DNA from 2 places in the Isoptericola jiangsuensis genome. Region 1 is predicted to be linked to the other one. Evidence: predicted binding sites of a transcription regulator. Region 1 holds the regulator's gene; the other holds the start of a gene.
The links. The regulator HrcA, encoded in region 1, represses chaperone genes, less so after heat shock. The targets are predictions, from matches to a motif close to TTNGCACTCGNNNNNNNCGAGTGCNAA.

Region 1 (7,718 bases):
CGAGCCGCGGCTCCGGCCGCTCCTCGCCGCGCAGGCGGGCGAGCGTGCGCAGCGCCTCGGCCTGCTCGTCGTCGAGGCTGGTCGGGACCTGCACCTCGACGTACACGTTGAGGTCGCCGCGGCCGTTGCCGTGCAGGTGGCCCACGCCGAGCCCCTTGAGGGTGACGACCTGGCCGGGCTGCGTGCCGGGGCGCAGGTCGATCTCCTGGGCGCCGTCGAGCGTGTCGAGCTCGAGCACGGTGCCGAGCGCGGCCGCCGTCATCGGGACCGGCAGGGTGCAGTGCAGGTCGTCGCCGCGGCGGACGAACACCTCGTGCGGCTTCTCGCGGATCTCGACGTACAGGTCGCCCGCGGGGCCGCCGCCGGGGCCGACCTCGCCCTGCGAGGTCAGCTTGATCCGGGTGCCGGTGTCGACGCCCGCCGGGACGTTGACGGTGAGGGTGCGGCGCGAGCGCACGCGGCCCTCGCCGGAGCACTCGGCGCACGGCTCGGGGATGATCGTGCCGAAGCCCTTGCAGACGTCGCAGGGCGCCGTCGTCATGACCTGGCCGAGGAACGACCGGGCGACGCGCTGCACGTTGCCGCGGCCGTGGCAGGCCACGCAGGTGCGCAGGTCGGTGCCGGGCCGGCAGCCCTTGCCGCTGCACGTGCCGCACACGACGGCCGTGTCGACCTGGAGCTCGCGCTTGGCCCCGAACGTCGCCTCGGTGAGGTCGATGTCCATGCGCACCAGGGCGTCCTGGCCGCGGCGCGCGCGCGGCACGGGGCCGGACGGCTGGCCGCCGCCGCCGAAGAACGTCTCGAAGATGTCCTGGAAGCCGAAGCCCTGGCCGAAGCCGCCGCCCGCCCCGCCGCCGGGGGCGGTGGGGTCGACGCCCATGTCGTACTGCTCGCGCTTCTCGCGGTTGGACAGCACCTCGTAGGCGCGCGCGACGTCCTTGAAGCGTTCCTCGCCCTCGGCACCCGCGACGTCCGGGTGGAGCTCGCGGGCGAGCCTGCGGTAGGCCTTCTTGATCTGTTCGGGCGTGGCGTCGCGCTCGACGCCGAGGATCTCGTAGTAGTCGGTCACAGGTCTCTCTTCGGTGACGTGCGAGGTGTGGTCAGGGACGTGCCGGGTCAGCCCGGCAGGACGCGGGAGAGGTAGCGGGCCACGGCACGCACCGACGCCATGGTGGCGGGGTAGTCCATGCGGGTCGGGCCGATGGAGCCGAGCGTGGCGACGGTGTCGCCCTCGCTGCCGTACCCGGCCGCGACGACGCTGGCCTCCGCCAGCCCGTCGAGCCGGTTCTCGTGGCCGATGCGGACCTCGACGCCGTCGCCGGACATCTCGGTGAGCAGGCCCAGCAGCACGACCTGCTCCTCGAGCGCCTCCAGCACGGGCCGCAGCCCGAGCTCGAAGGTCGTGCCGGAGCGGGCCAGGTTCGCGGTGCCCGCGAGCACGACCCGTTCCTCGGTCTCGGTCTCGAGCGTGTCGACGACGAGGTCCGCGACGGCCCGCGCGACGCCGCCCAGCTCGGGCCCGGTGGCCCGCACGAGCGCGTCGAACGCCGCCGGCAGGTCCGCGAGGCGCTTGCCCGCGGCCGCGGCGTTGAACCGGGCGCGCAGCTCGCCGAGCCCGGCCTCGTCGAGACCGGGTCCGACGCCCGCGCCGTCGGGGCCGACGGGGAGCTCGCAGAAGCGCTGCTCCACGCGACCCGTGTCCGTGATGACGACGACGAGGATGCGGCCGGCCGCGACGGGGACCAGCTCGAGGTGACGCAGGCCCGACCGCCGCAGCGACGGGTACTGCACGACGGCGACCTGGCCGGTGAGCTGGGCGATGAGCCGCCCGGCGCGGGACAGGACGTCGTCGAGGTCCACTGCCTCGGACAGGAACGTCTCGATGGCGCGCTTCTGCGGCACGTTGAGGGGCCGCACCTCGGCCAGCCGGTCGACGAACAGGCGGTACCCGGCGTCCGTGGGCACGCGCCCGGCGGACGTGTGGGGCTGGGCGATGTAGCCCGCCTCCTCCAGCGCCGCCATGTCGTTGCGGATCGTGGCGGGCGAGACGCCGAGCCGGTGCCGCTCGGTGAGCATGCGCGAACCCACGGGTTCCCGCGTCGTGACGTAGTCCTCGACGATGGCGCGCAGCACCTCGAGCCTGCGTTCCTCGCTCACCGGACGGCCTCCCCTCGTCGTTCGCCTGTCGAGCGCACCGGACTTAGCACTCTCCATCGCTGAGTGCCATCCTACGCGTCCCTCGCGTCCTCCCGGTGGAGGTCGTCGTCACCTGAGGTACCTCAGGCGCCGGTCCGGCGCGGCACGGCGCCCGAGAACCGGTGACCTGCCCGATCCCCCGCGCTACCTCACCGCACGAGGCTGGGGTCCGGCGGGCCGACCGGTCCGCCACCGCCCGGGCCGAGGAGACCTGACATGGACCGCTGGGAGCACCTGACCGACCACCGCCTGCGCGAGGCCGAGCTCGTGCGCCGCGCCGAGCAGGTGCGGCTGGCCCGCGAGCGCCTCGCCGCCGCGCCGAGCGGCCCGGTCCGCGCCGCCGTCGCCGGACCCCGCCTGACGCGGCTGCTCGCCGCGCTGCGGCCCGCCGCCCGCCGCACGGCGTGACGGTCGTCGGGGCGTCCGCGACCACGGCGCGGGCGTCGTGGTCGGCACCGGCGGGCGGTCCCGCCTGGCACGATGGCGGTATGGCACCGGACCCCGCACCGCTGGTCGGCCGCGACGACGAGCTGGCGGCGCTGCGCCGCACCGTGGACGACGCGCGGCGGGGGGACGGCGGGACGGTCGTCGTGTCCGGCGAGGCCGGGATCGGCAAGACACGGCTCGTCGCGGAGGTGCTGGGCGGCCTCGGCCCGGACGTGCTGGTCGCGCGCGGGCAGTGCGCGGACTCCGGCTCGGGCCCTGTCCCGTACGCCGGACTGTCCGGGGTGGTGCGCGACCTCGTCGACGCCCTGGGCGCGGCCGACGTGCTCGCGGCCGCGGGCCCCGCCGCGGACGCGCTCGGCGCCGTCCTGCCGGGCCTGGTCGCGCAGCGCCCGGGCGTGGCGAGCGGCCGCGGCCCCGAGGTGCTGGCCGACCTCCTGGCGACCCTCGCGGCCGAGCGGCCCGTCGTCGTCGTGCTGGAGGACCTCCACTGGTCCGACGACGCGGCCCGCAGCGTCCTGGACCGGCTCGCCCGGGCGGCGCACGGCACCTCGCTGGCCGTCCTGGCGACGTACCGCAGCGACGACGTGGGACGGCGCCACCCGCTGCGCACCACGCTCGCGGAGCTCGACCGGGCCCGGCTGGCGGCGCGGCTCGAGGTCGGTCCGCTCGACGCGGACGGCGTCGCGGCCCTCGCGCGGGCCGTCGACCCGCAGGCGGGTGCCGACGGCGTGGCGCTGGCGGAGCTGGTGGAGCGGTCGGGCGGGGTCCCGTTCTACGTCGAGGAGCTGGCCTGCTGCCTCGGCGCGGACCTGCCGCTGTCGTTGCGCGACGTGCTGCTGGTCCGCTACTCCCAGCTGTCCGCGGGCGCGCAGGAGCTGTGCCGCGCGGTGGCCGCGGCCGGGCAGCGCGCGCCCCTCGACCTGCTCGCCACGGTCCTCGGCGAGGACACGCTGGCCGCGGCGGAGCCCGCCGTGCGCGAGGCCGTGGACGCCGTGGTGCTGGTCGTCGAGGCGGACGGCTACCGGTTCCGGCACGCCCTCCTGCAGGAGGCGGTCGCCGACGAGCTGCTGCCCTCCGAGCGGCGGCGCCTGCACACCGCGTACGCGCAGGCGCTGGCGGCGCTGCCCGCGACGGTGCCGCGCCTCGCGGAGATCGCGGACCACTGGTGGCACGCGCACCTGCCCGACCGGGCGCTCGCCGCGGCGGTCGCGGGCCAGGCCGCCGCCGGGCACGACGCCGCGTCGTCGACGGCGGTGGCGCTCGGCGAGCGGGCGCTGGAGCTGTGGGACCTCGTGCCGGGCGCCGAGCAGGTCACCGGCACCACGCACCACGAGCTCCTGCTCGCCGTCGCGGAGGCCCAGCACTCCGCGAGCCGGCTCGACCGGGCGCTGGCGCTGACCCGGCAGGCGCTCGCCGAGTGGCCGGCCGACGACGCGGCCGGGCGGGCCAGCACGCTCGGCCAGGTCGCGGTCCACATGCTGCGCACCGGTGACGAGTCCGGGCGGGCGCTGCTGGACGAGGCTCTCGCGACGGCCCCGCCGGACGCCCTGGGCACCGTCGGCCCCCTGCTGCGGCTCAAGGCGCGCACGGCCATGCTCGACGGGGACCACGTGACCGCGGTCGACGCCTCCGACCGCGGGCTCGTCGCGGCCCGGGCCGCGGGCGACCGCGCCCTGGAGGCGGTGCTGTTCAACACGCGCGGCGTCGCCCGCGTGGACGGCGGCGACCTCGACGGCGTGGCCGACCTGGAGGAGTCGCGGCGCCTCGCGGGCGACGACTGGGACGCGATGAGCCGGTTCCACACCAACATGTCGGACCAGCACCTCAAGCTCGGCGAGTTCGAGCAGGCGCGGGCCCTGGCGGCGGACGGCGCGGACGGCGCCCGCGAGCGCGGCGCCGGATGGGGCATCCGCGCGATGCTCGAGGGGAACGTCGCCGAGGCCCTCATCGGGCTCGGCCGCTGGGACGAGGCCGCCGCCTGGTACGAGCGGTCGGTGCCGCTCGTGGCGCCCAGCCAGTTCGCCGTCTACCTCACCGAGCGCTGGACGTGGCTCACGCTGTGGCGCGGTGACGTCGAGGCCGCGCAGGCGATGGGCCGGCGGTACCGCACGCCGTGGATGCGCCACGACCGCATCGAGATGCAGGTCCGGTCCCGGGTGCGGACCACCCTCGCCGAGCTCGCCCTGGAGCGCGGCGACGTCGACGAGGCGCTGGACCTGGTCAGGCCGGTGCTGGAGCCCGGCCGCCTCACCGGTGCGTACGCCCTCGCCCTGCTGGTGGTCGCCGCCCGCGCGCTCGCGCAGGCCCGCGCGCAGGGCCGCACCGTCGACGACGCCCCCTTCCGGGAGACGCTCGCCGCCACGGCGTGGCCCACCCACGAGCTCTGGGCGACGCTGTTCGCCGCCGAGCTGGGCGAGGCCCCGTGGTCGGCCGTCGCGGCGTCGGGGCCCGACGACGGCGCCCCGGCGCACTGGCGCCCGTACGCGCTGCTGCGCGACGGTCAGGCGCACCTCGACGCCGAGGACCGGCCGGGCGCGCGCGGCCTGCTCACGGCCGCCGTGGAGGCCGCGGACGTGATCGGCGCCGGGCTGGTCTCCGCGCGGGCCGCGGCGCTGCTGGACGACGCCGGGCTCGCCGCCCGCCGCCCGCGCGGCGCGTCCCCCGCCGCGGCCGACGGCCTCGCGGGGCTCACCGAGCGGGAGCGGCAGGTGCTCGACCTGGTGGCGCAGGGGCTGACGAACGGCCAGGTGGCCGAGCGCCTCTTCATCTCGCGCAAGACGGCCTCCGTCCACGTCTCGGCGATCCTGCGCAAGCTCGGCGTGGCGAGCCGGACCGAGGCGGCGGTCCGGGCCCGCACCGCGTCGTCGTCCTAGGACGTCCGCCGGGCGGGCGGTCGTCTGAGGTACCTGGGCCGCGGGCGCCGGGCCCGCCGGGCACGCAGGACCGGTCGACCGGCCGATCCGCCCGGGTACCTCAGAGGACGAACCTGGTGGTGTCACGGGCCGCGACGGCCCACCGGACCAGGAGGCCACGATGCACCCCGACCTGTACGACGTCCTCTACCGTCAGCAGCTCGCCGAGGTCGAGCAGCGGGCCGAGCACCGCCGGGTCGCCCGCGAGCGCGCGGAGGAGCAGGCGGTCGGCGCCGGGCGGCACGGGCGTCCCACCCGGCCCGCGCGCCACCCCGCCCTGCGGTCCCTCACCGCTCTGCTGCACCGGCCGGCCCACCGCGCCGGCCCCCGCCCGGCCTGACGGTCCGGACCGCGCGGTCGGCGGGGTCGGACCCACGGTCGTGAGCGGCACCCCCGGGTGCCCGCCCACCGTCCCGGGAACGACCTCGCCGGCGGACAGCGTGTCGGCCCCGCGGCGTGGGCACGGCTCCGTAGGCTCGCGGCCGTGCACGACCGCTACGGCTCCGACGTCCTGTCCCCCGCGTCCGGCTCCGGCCCCTCCGGGTCGGCGCACCACCGTCGCCGCCCGACCTCGCAGCCACGCGCCGCGGAGGCAGGTCTCGTCGTGGAGGAGGTCCAGACCGGCTGGGTGGGTGCCGTCGTCCGGGTCGAGAAGTCCGGGGGCGTGCACCTCGTCGTGCTGGAGGACCGCCGCGGACGCACCCGCTCCTTCCCCCTCGGCCCGGGGTTCTGGGTCGACGGGCAGCCGGTCGAGCTCACCGCCCCCGTCACCTCCCGGGCCCCCGCCCCGCCGGCCCGCACCGCGTCCGGGTCCGTGGCCGTGCACGGTGCGCGCGCCCGCGTCGCCCGCGGCTCGCGCATCTGGGTGGAGGGCAAGCACGACGCCGAGCTCGTGGAGAAGGTGTGGGGCGACGACCTGCGGGTCGAGGGCGTCGTCGTGGAGATGCTCGACGGCGTCGACCACCTCGCCGAGGCGCTCGCCGAGTTCGCGCCGACGCCGGACCGCCGCGTCGGGGTGCTGGTGGACCACCTCGTGCGGGGCTCCAAGGAGCAGCGCATCACCGACGACGCCCTGCGCACCGTCGACGCCGGCACGGTGCTGGTGCTGGGTCACCCGTACGTCGACGTGTGGCAGGCCGTGAAGCCCGCACGGGTGGGCCTGACGTCGTGGCCCACCATCGAGCGCGGCACGGAGTGGAAGCGGGGGATCCTGCGCGAGCTGGGCTGGCCCGCGACGACGCCGCAGGACGTGGGTCGGGCGTGGACGCGGATCCTGGGGACCGTGCGGGACTACCGCGACCTCGACCCGGCCCTGCTGGGCCGGGTCGAGGAGCTCATCGACTTCGTGACCGCCTGACGGCGGCCGGGTCGGCGCAGGTCAGGCGAGACCGTCGCGGTGCGCGTACCGGTTGACCTTCTCGGAGATGTTCACCACGGCCTGGAACACCTCGAGACCGATGCGCCAGATGGCGAGGTACACCAGGGCGATGATCCAGCCGAACAGGATGATCCCCAGGCCGACGTACCACTGGTCCGAGAAGAGGGTGACGACGCCGTAGATGAACCAGAACAGCCAAGAGATGGCGATGAGCACCGTCACGACGACGTAGACGATCTTGACGATCTTCGGCGTCACGTAGTTCATGAAGGAGAAGTCGAACAGCGACCCGAGCAGGCCCTTGGTGTCGTCACGGGCCACGCCCGCGGCCGACGACGCCGCGGCCGCGTAGAACGGCTGCTCCCCGACGGGGCGCTCCCCCACCGGCTGCTGGTACTGCGGGAACCCCTGCTGCTGGTGGGGCTCGCCGGGCTGCTGGTAGGTGCCGCTCGGCTCCTGGTAGGGCTGGGCCGGCGGCTCGTACGGCCCCGGCTGCTCCCCACCGGCGGGCCGGCCGTACGGATCCGTGGGCTCCCCGGGCGGGTTCGGCGTGTTCTGGCTCATCGTTCCTCCTGGTCGTGGGCCTGGCGTCACCACTCTCGGACGCCCCGGCGGTGCCCGCCACCCGAGACGGTCGCGTCCCGACATTCCGGGCAGATGCCCGCTCTGCCAAGATGAGGGCATGACGCAGAACACGCCGGTCCCGGCTCCCGCGCCGCGGCCGCTCTCCCGCTCCGACGAGCGTCTGTGGGCGATCTTCGCCCATGTCGGCCCCCTCGTCCTGG
Region 2 (7,718 bases), 880 kb from region 1:
GGCCACGCCGCCGGCCAGCTTCGCGAGACGCTCCTGGAGCTTCTCACGGTCGTAGTCAGAGTCCGACTTCTCGATCTCGCCACGGATCTGGTTGACGCGACCCGCGATGAGGTCGGCGTCGCCGGAGCCCTCGACGATGGTGGTCTCGTCCTTGGTGACGACGACCTTGCGCGCCTGGCCGAGCTCCTCGAGCGTCGCGTTCTCCAGCTTGAGGCCGACGGTCTCGGTGATGACCTGGCCGCCGGTGAGGATCGCGATGTCCTGCAGCATGGCCTTGCGACGGTCGCCGAAGCCCGGGGCCTTGACGGCGACGGACTTGAAGGTGCCGCGGATCTTGTTCAGCACGAGGGTCGCGAGGGCCTCACCCTCGACGTCCTCGGCGATGATGAGGAGCGAGCGGCCCGACTTCATGACCTGGTCGAGGACGGGGAGCAGGTCCTTGACGTTCGAGATCTTCGACTCGACGATCAGGACGTACGGGTCCTCGAGGACGGCCTCCTGGCGCTCCGCGTCCGTCTCGAAGTAGCGGGCGAGGAAGCCCTTGTCGAAGCGCATGCCCTCGGTGAGCTCGAGCTCCAGGCCGAAGGAGTTGGACTCCTCGACCGTGATGACGCCCTCCTTGCCGACCTTGTCGAGCGCCTCGGCGATGAGCTCGCCGATGGCGGGGTCGCCGGCGGAGATCGCGGCGGTGGCGGCGATCTGCTCCTTGCTCTCGACCTCGACGGCCGCGTTGAGCAGCTGCTCGGTCACGGCCTCGACGGCCTTCTCGATGCCGCGCTTGACGGCGATCGGGTTGGCGCCGGCGGCGACGACACGCAGGCCCTCCTTGACGAGCGCCTGGGCGAGCACGGTGGCGGTGGTGGTGCCGTCACCCGCGACGTCGTCCGTCTTCTTGGCGACCTCCTTGACGAGCTCGGCACCGATCTTCTCGAACGGGTCCTCGAGCTCGATCTCCTTGGCGATGGAGACACCGTCGTTGGTGATCGTGGGGGCGCCCCACTTCTTGTCGAGGACGACGTTGCGACCCTTGGGGCCGAGCGTGACCTTGACGGTGTCGGCGAGCTGGTTGAGCCCGCGCTCCATGCTCCGACGAGCTTCCTCGTCGAACGCGATGATCTTGGCCATGGGGACTGATCCTCCGCTGTGGCGTGTCGATGGTCGGCCGGTGCCCGCGACGGACGACCCTTCGCGTGCGTTCATGTCACGCGCGCGGACGGGCCTCACCGTTCGACCGAGGTTGTTTCACCCTGCGGCTGTCACTCGACTGCCGAGAGTGCTAACCCATTATTGGCACTCTCACCTCGAGAGTGCAAGACGTTCGCCGAGGGCATGACGAAGGCCGGCACCCGCCCGCGGGGGCGTGGGTGCCGGCCTTCGTGGAGGCTGCCTCAGCTCAGAGGGGCCGGACCTGCTCGGCCTGCGGACCCTTCTGACCCTGACCGACCTCGAACTCGACCTGCTGTCCCTCGTCGAGCGAGCGGTACCCGTCGGTCTGGATCGAGCTGTAGTGCACGAACAGGTCCTGCCCGCCCGAGGCCGGGGTGATGAAGCCGTACCCCTTCTCCGCGTTGAACCACTTGACGGTTCCCTGGGCCATGTCCTTCTCCTCGTCGTCCTGTGCCGCCGGGCAGGTGCCCCGCGGTGAGAAGGAGACTAGTGGCGCGCGTCATGGGTGGGAAGCACCCGTGCCGGGAATGTCGCGTGTGCGCAACGGCCGCCTCTGACCTGCGGGATCACGTCCCCCGGGAGCCCGCCGACGCCCTTCGGCCGGCGGCAGGCCGGGGAGACGGTCAGCCGACCGGCTGCTTGAGGATCACCCAGACGGCGTCGGTCGGGTGGCTGGTGACGTCGTCGGACTCCTGCACGTTCGCCGCGTCGACGCCGAGCGCCTCGGCGACAGCCGTCGCGGTGTCGGCGCGGTCCGCGCCGTACAGGACGGTGCTGTCGGAGTAGACACCCGCGAGGGTGTCGTCCGCGTTCGCGACCCCGACGTCGGAGAACCCCGCGCCGGTGAGCAGGGACTGACCGGCACCCGCCTGGCCGTCACCGGCGCCGTCGTTGTAGACCACGACGCGCGCGGCGAGGTTCGCGGCGGACGCGTCGCCGGGCATGGAGGCGGCCTCCTCGGTCTCCTCCTCGGCGGGCTCCTCCGAGGTCTCGTCGGTCGAGCCCTCCTCACCCTCGGCGCTCTCGCCCTCGGCGGGCTCCTCGCTCGTCTCGCCGTCGGGCTGGGCGGACTGCTCGGAGGCGACGGGCGGGTTGGTGGTGTCGCCGTCGTCGTTCGACAGGTAGGAGACGATCCCGACGGCGAGGCCGGCGAAGACGACCGCGACCAGCAGGAACGGCCAGACCGAGGACCACCCGCTGCGCGGTTCCCGGTGGACGCCGACCGGCGCACCTTCCGGGCCGCGGACGTCGAACTCGTCGGGCGGGTACGGGTACTGGCTCTTGGTCACGCGGCACAGGGTAGCGGCTCCACCCTGGAGAACGGTCAACCGCCGGCGAGAACCGCGCCAGGGGCTGGTCAGCCGGGCGTGTCGGTGCGGCGTGCCGTGCGGGCGCGCTGCCGGGTGGCGCGCATGCGCCGCAGGCGCTTGACCAGCATCGGGTCGTGCTCGAGCGCGCCGGGGGTGTCGATGAGGGCGTTGAGCACCTGGTAGTAGCGCGTGGCCGACATGTCGAAGAGCTCACGGACGGCCTGCTCCTTGGAGCCGGCGTACTTCCACCACTGCTTCTCGAACGCGAGGATCTCCCGGTCGCGGTCGGTCAGACCGGCGGCCTCGGTCGTCGGTTCCGCCGCGGCGGGCGCCTCGACCTCCTGGACCAGCATCTCGCTCATAGCGCCCCAGTATGGGGCACGACGGGCACGATCCGACGGTGCGCGGCCCGTGTTTCGCGTCCTCGCGCCTCGCTCCGTCGGGCCGGGCGGCACGGCGACGGCTCGGCGGCGGCACGGGCCGACGGGGCTGTGCCGTGTCGGGCGGCCCGGGTAGGTTCGACGTCGTGGAGACGACGACGCCCGCCGCCCCGGCGGACCCCGCACCGACCGCGCCCGACGGCGCCCCCGACGGCGCGCGCCCGCCCCTGGACCGGATCATGGCGCCGGACTGGGCGCGCGCGCTGGCGGACGTGGAGCCGCAGATCCACGCGATGGGCGACTTCCTGCGCGCGGAGGTCGCGGCCGGACGCACGTACCTGCCGGCGCCGGGCGACGTCTTCGCGGCGTTCCGGCGGCCGCTGGCGGACGTGCGGGTGCTCGTCGTCGGGCAGGACCCGTACCCGACACCGGGGCACCCGATGGGGCTGTCGTTCTCCGTCCAGCCGGACGTCCGTCCGGTGCCGAAGTCGTTGGCGAACATCTGGACGGAGCTCGCGGACGACGTCGGTGCGCCGACGCCGTCGTCGGGCGACCTGCGTCCGTGGGCGGACCAGGGGGTGATGCTGCTCAACCGGGTGCTCACCGTCGCGCCCGGCGCGTCGGCGTCGCACCGCGGCAAGGGCTGGGAGTCCGTCACGGAGGCGGCGATCAAGGCGCTGGTGGCACGGGGTGGCCCGCTGGTCGCGATCCTGTGGGGTCGGGACGCGGCGTCGCTGAAGCCCTGGCTCGGTGACGTGCCGTGGGTCGAGTCGGCGCACCCGAGCCCGCTGTCCGCCTACCGGGGGTTCTTCGGCTCGAAGCCCTTCTCGCGCGTCAACGCGCTCCTCGCCGAGCAGGGGTCCGGACCCGTCGACTGGTCGCTGCCCTGAGCAACAGTGGGCGGGGCAGAGTGCAGAATGTCAGGGTGACCGCAGCATCATCCACCCCCCGCTGGACCCGCTACGTCGCGATCGGCGACTCGTTCTCCGAGGGCCTGTGGGACCCGTACCCGCACGCCGACGGCACCCCCGCCCCGATCGGCACCGAGTCCGACGCCGTGCAGCGCGGCTGGACGGACCGGCTCGCCGACTCCCTCGCCGCACGCACCGAGGACCTGGAGTACGCGAACCTCGCGATCCGGGGCCGCAAGATGCGGCAGATCATCGCCGAGCAGCTCCCGGTCGCCCTGGAGATGGAGCCGGACCTCGTCTCCCTGGTCGGCGGCGGCAACGACATCCTGCGCCCCCAGGCCGACATCGACGCGATCTCGGCCGACCTCGAGGACGCCGTGGCCCGGATCCGCGCCACCGGCGCGGACGTGCTCATGGGCACCGGCTTCAAGGCCGGCGGGGCGTTGAAGGCGACCAACGGGCGCGTCGGCCGGTACAACGCCAACGTGTGGTCGATCGCCCGCCGGCAGGGCGCGTTCGTCCTCGACACGTGGGGCATGCGCTCCCTGTTCGACCTGCGCCTGTGGTCCGACGACCGCATCCACCTCACCGACGAGGGCCACCGGCGGATCGCGCAGGCCGCGCTCGTCGGCCTCGGCCTGGAGCCGGACGACGCCACCTTCGACGAGCCCTTGCCCGCCGCTGCGGCCCTGGCGCTGCGCGAGCGCGCCCGCGCCTCGACGCAGTGGACCCGCGTGCACGTCGTGCCGTGGGTGCAGCGCCGGCTGCGCGGCACGTCGTCCGGCGACGGCCGGACCCCGAAGTGGCCCGCCGCCGAGGCGTGGCCGCCCTCGCAGCGCTGACCCGACGTCGTCGGCACGTCCACGCACGCCGCCCACCGGCGGACGCGCACAGGGACGCCGAAGGGCGGGCCGCAGGAGTTCCTGCGACCCGCCCTTCGTGCGTGCTGGAGCCGCCTGTCGGGTTCGAACCGACGACCTTCCGTTTACAAGACGGGAGCTCTACCAGCTGAGCTAAGGCGGCGGGGCGGGATCATCCTACCGAGGGTGGTCCCGCGCCCCGGGGCGGGTGGTGCGCCCGCGGTCCGGGGACCGCGGGCTCACCGCCGCGCGTGGTGCGTCACTCGTCCGCGGGCTCCTCGGAGGCCGAGGGCTCGGGGGACGCCTCGGCCGTCGCGCCGGACTGCACGGCCGCGAGGAGGGCGCCCGGGGTGCCCCACTGCTCGAAGCGGGTGCCCTCGACCAGCACGGTCGGGGTGCCGAAGGTGCCGCCGGAGTTGACCAGCGACTCGTCGGAGGTGGCGTCGTTCGTCAGCGAGTACGTGTACTGCCCGAACGTGGAACGCGCCGTGCCGTCGGCGATGGCGTCGGCGACGTCCGCCGGGACGCCCGCGCCCTCGGCGATCGCCGCGAGCTCCTCGTTGTCGAGGCCGGGCGAGTTCTCCTCCGGCTGGTTCGCGAAGAGCGCGTTGTGGAAGGCGAAGAACTGCTCGGGGGCGCGGTCGGCCACCCAGTAGGCGGCGGACGCGGCGCGCGTCGAGTAGTCGGTGCCGCGGGAGAGGCGGTCGAGGATCGCGACCGGGGTGACGACGACCGTCGCCTCGCCGTCGGCGAGCATGGCCTCGATGTCGGCCGCGTTGGTGTCCTCGAACTGGCCGCACACGGGGCACATGTAGTCGAGGTAGACGTCGATGACGGGAGCGCCGTCGTTCTCGGTGCCGGCCACGAGGTCGGAGCCCAGCGAGATGCCGGCGCCCTCGACCGCGGTCGACGGCACGGAGGTGACCTCAGCCAGCGGGATGTCGTCGACAGTGGACTTGCTCGCCTCGTTCCACAGGATGAACCCGGCGACGACGACGAGCGCGATGATCGCGGCGCCGAGGGCGCTGAAGACGACGACGCGGCTGCGCTTGTCGCGCTTGGCCTGGGCCTGCTGGCGGGCGAGGGCTTCGGCGCGCGCCGCCTCGCGGCGCTCGGCCTTGCTCTGGTTGGACATCTGCGTGACGGCCCTTCGGGTCGGTGGTACGAAGCGGATCCGGCGGTCAGCCTACCGTCGGGTCGCCCGTCGACCTGAGCGCGGGCAGGTGCTGCTGCCCGCACCGACACCGTGGTCGCGCGCGACGCGCGACAGGCTAGGAACGTCCCCTGTGAGGAACCTGGGAGTCAGAAGAACGACGGGGGGCCGTCCATCGGCCACCAGTGGATCTCGTGCGGCTCGGTGAAGATCGCGCCCATGAGCAGCCACGCCCCGACCAGGCACACCAGCACGACGACGGCCGCCCCCACCAGGCCCGGTGCGAGGTTGTTGAGGATGCGGCGCGCGCCGTCCCGCGCCGTGCGGCCCGCCGGCCCGAACCACGTGCACAGCACCGCCAGCACCATCGACACGGCGAGCACGGCGGCGAACACCGTCGGCTCGTTGCGCCCGCCGACCGAGCGGGACTCGACGTCCCCCAGGGGCGCCACGATCCAGTTGCCGTCGCCGAACAGCCAGTAGCCGCCCATCATCGCGAGCAGGCCCACGCAGCCGCCCACCAGCGCCGCCGGGATGATCCCCAGCGCCCCGACCACCGCGTGGTACGGGAACAGCAGCACCGCCACCCAGCCGTCCGACCGGCGCACCCCGTGCAGCTCGCGCCGCTCGTGGAACCGCTGCCCGGACGTCCCCACGATCCGGCAGAGCACCGTCACGCCGCAGAACACGCCGAACGCGACCAGCGGGTAGACGGCGGCGAGCACGACGAACGGCAGCCCGAGCGCCAGCACGGTGCCCCAGCGCCGCCGGTGCGCGGGCGCGACGTACGGTCCCGCCGGGACCTGCGGGACCTCGTCCGCGGGCGGTGGCGACTCCTCGGTGATCTCGTCGTAGGTGCGGTACCGGGCCGCGCCCACCGGCACCGACGTCGTGCCGCCGTCCTGCGCCTGCGCGCGGTCCCGCTCCAGCGCCGTCATCACCGCGGTCTCGTCGGCCGCGGCCACGGGCACCGACGGCGGGGGCGGCACCGGCGCGGTGCGCTCGGCCGCGGTCGGGTCGGGCACCACCCCGACCACCTGGGTCGCCCCGGCGTCGACCGGGCTGGCGACGTCCGCCGTCGTGTCCGGGCCGGACGCGTCCGCACCCGACGCCGCCGCCGCACCGGCCACCGCGGCCGTCGCCGCACCCGCCGCCACGACGATCCGCTGCGTGGCCTGCGGGTCCACGGACGCACCCGCGTCGTCGACGTCGGCGTCCGCCAGGTCGCGGCTGATCGCCCGCACCACCTCGGTCGGGCCCCACCGCCGGGCCGGGTCGGCCTGGAGGGCGCCCGCGAGCGCCTGCGCCGTCCGCGCGGGCACGCCGACGAGGTCCGCGCGACCCTCGCGGGAGCGGCGCAGCACGAGGTCGGTGGGACGCACCCCGAACGGGGAGCGGCCGGTCGCGGCGAACGCGAGCAGCGCGGCCCAGCTCCACCAGTCGGACTCGGGGACGGGGTCGGCGCCGTCGAGCAGCTCGGGCGCGATGTAGCCCGGCGTGCCCATGACGAAGCCCGTCATCGTGGCGCGGGCGTCACCGGGGCTCTGCGCGATCCCGAAGTCGATGAGGCTGGGGCCCTCCGGCGTCACCATGACGTTCGACGGCTTGAGGTCGCGGTGCACGACGCCGGACGCGTGGACGGACTCCAGGGCGTCGGCGAGCTGGTCGGCCAGGGAGTACAGGTCGGCGAGGTCGAGCGGCCCGCGGGCGTCGACCTCCTCCTCCAGGGTGAGGCCGTCCACGAGCTCGGTGACGACGAACGCGTGCGACCCCTCGAACTCGGCGTCGAGGACCTGCGCGACGGCGGGGTGGCGGAGGCGCTGCAGGGCGGCGACCTCGCGGCGCAGCCGCTGACGACCGACGGGGTTGGCGTCGACGTGCGCGTGCAGCACCTTCAGCGCGACCCGGTGCCCGCCGCCGTCGACGGCCTCGTAGAC

Region 2: the regulator HrcA is predicted to act here: its motif matches at 1,254-1,280, upstream of groL (chaperonin GroEL).

Annotation. Positions count from the first base shown of each region.
Region 1 is NZ_PDJJ01000001.1:2,533,093-2,540,810, forward strand. It holds gene dnaJ (molecular chaperone DnaJ) at 1-1,069, opposite strand, end outside; gene hrcA (heat-inducible transcriptional repressor HrcA) at 1,117-2,157, opposite strand; gene ATJ88_RS11645 (hypothetical protein) at 2,413-2,604, shown strand; gene ATJ88_RS11650 (ATP-binding protein) at 2,685-5,516, shown strand; gene ATJ88_RS11655 (hypothetical protein) at 5,677-5,895, shown strand; gene ATJ88_RS11660 (DUF3097 domain-containing protein) at 6,040-6,912, shown strand; gene ATJ88_RS11665 (DUF4282 domain-containing protein) at 6,934-7,497, opposite strand; gene ATJ88_RS11670 (DUF4870 domain-containing protein) at 7,616-7,718, shown strand, end outside.
Region 2 is NZ_PDJJ01000001.1:3,415,706-3,423,423, forward strand. It holds gene groL (chaperonin GroEL) at 1-1,125, opposite strand, end outside; gene ATJ88_RS15345 (cold-shock protein) at 1,394-1,597, opposite strand; gene ATJ88_RS15350 (LytR C-terminal domain-containing protein) at 1,791-2,456, opposite strand; gene ATJ88_RS15355 (DUF3263 domain-containing protein) at 2,525-2,830, opposite strand; gene ATJ88_RS15360 (uracil-DNA glycosylase) at 3,097-3,747, shown strand; gene ATJ88_RS15365 (SGNH/GDSL hydrolase family protein) at 3,783-4,610, shown strand; tRNA gene ATJ88_RS15370 (tRNA-Thr) at 4,716-4,791, opposite strand; gene ATJ88_RS15375 (DsbA family protein) at 4,888-5,763, opposite strand; gene ATJ88_RS15380 (protein kinase domain-containing protein) at 5,931-7,718, opposite strand, start outside.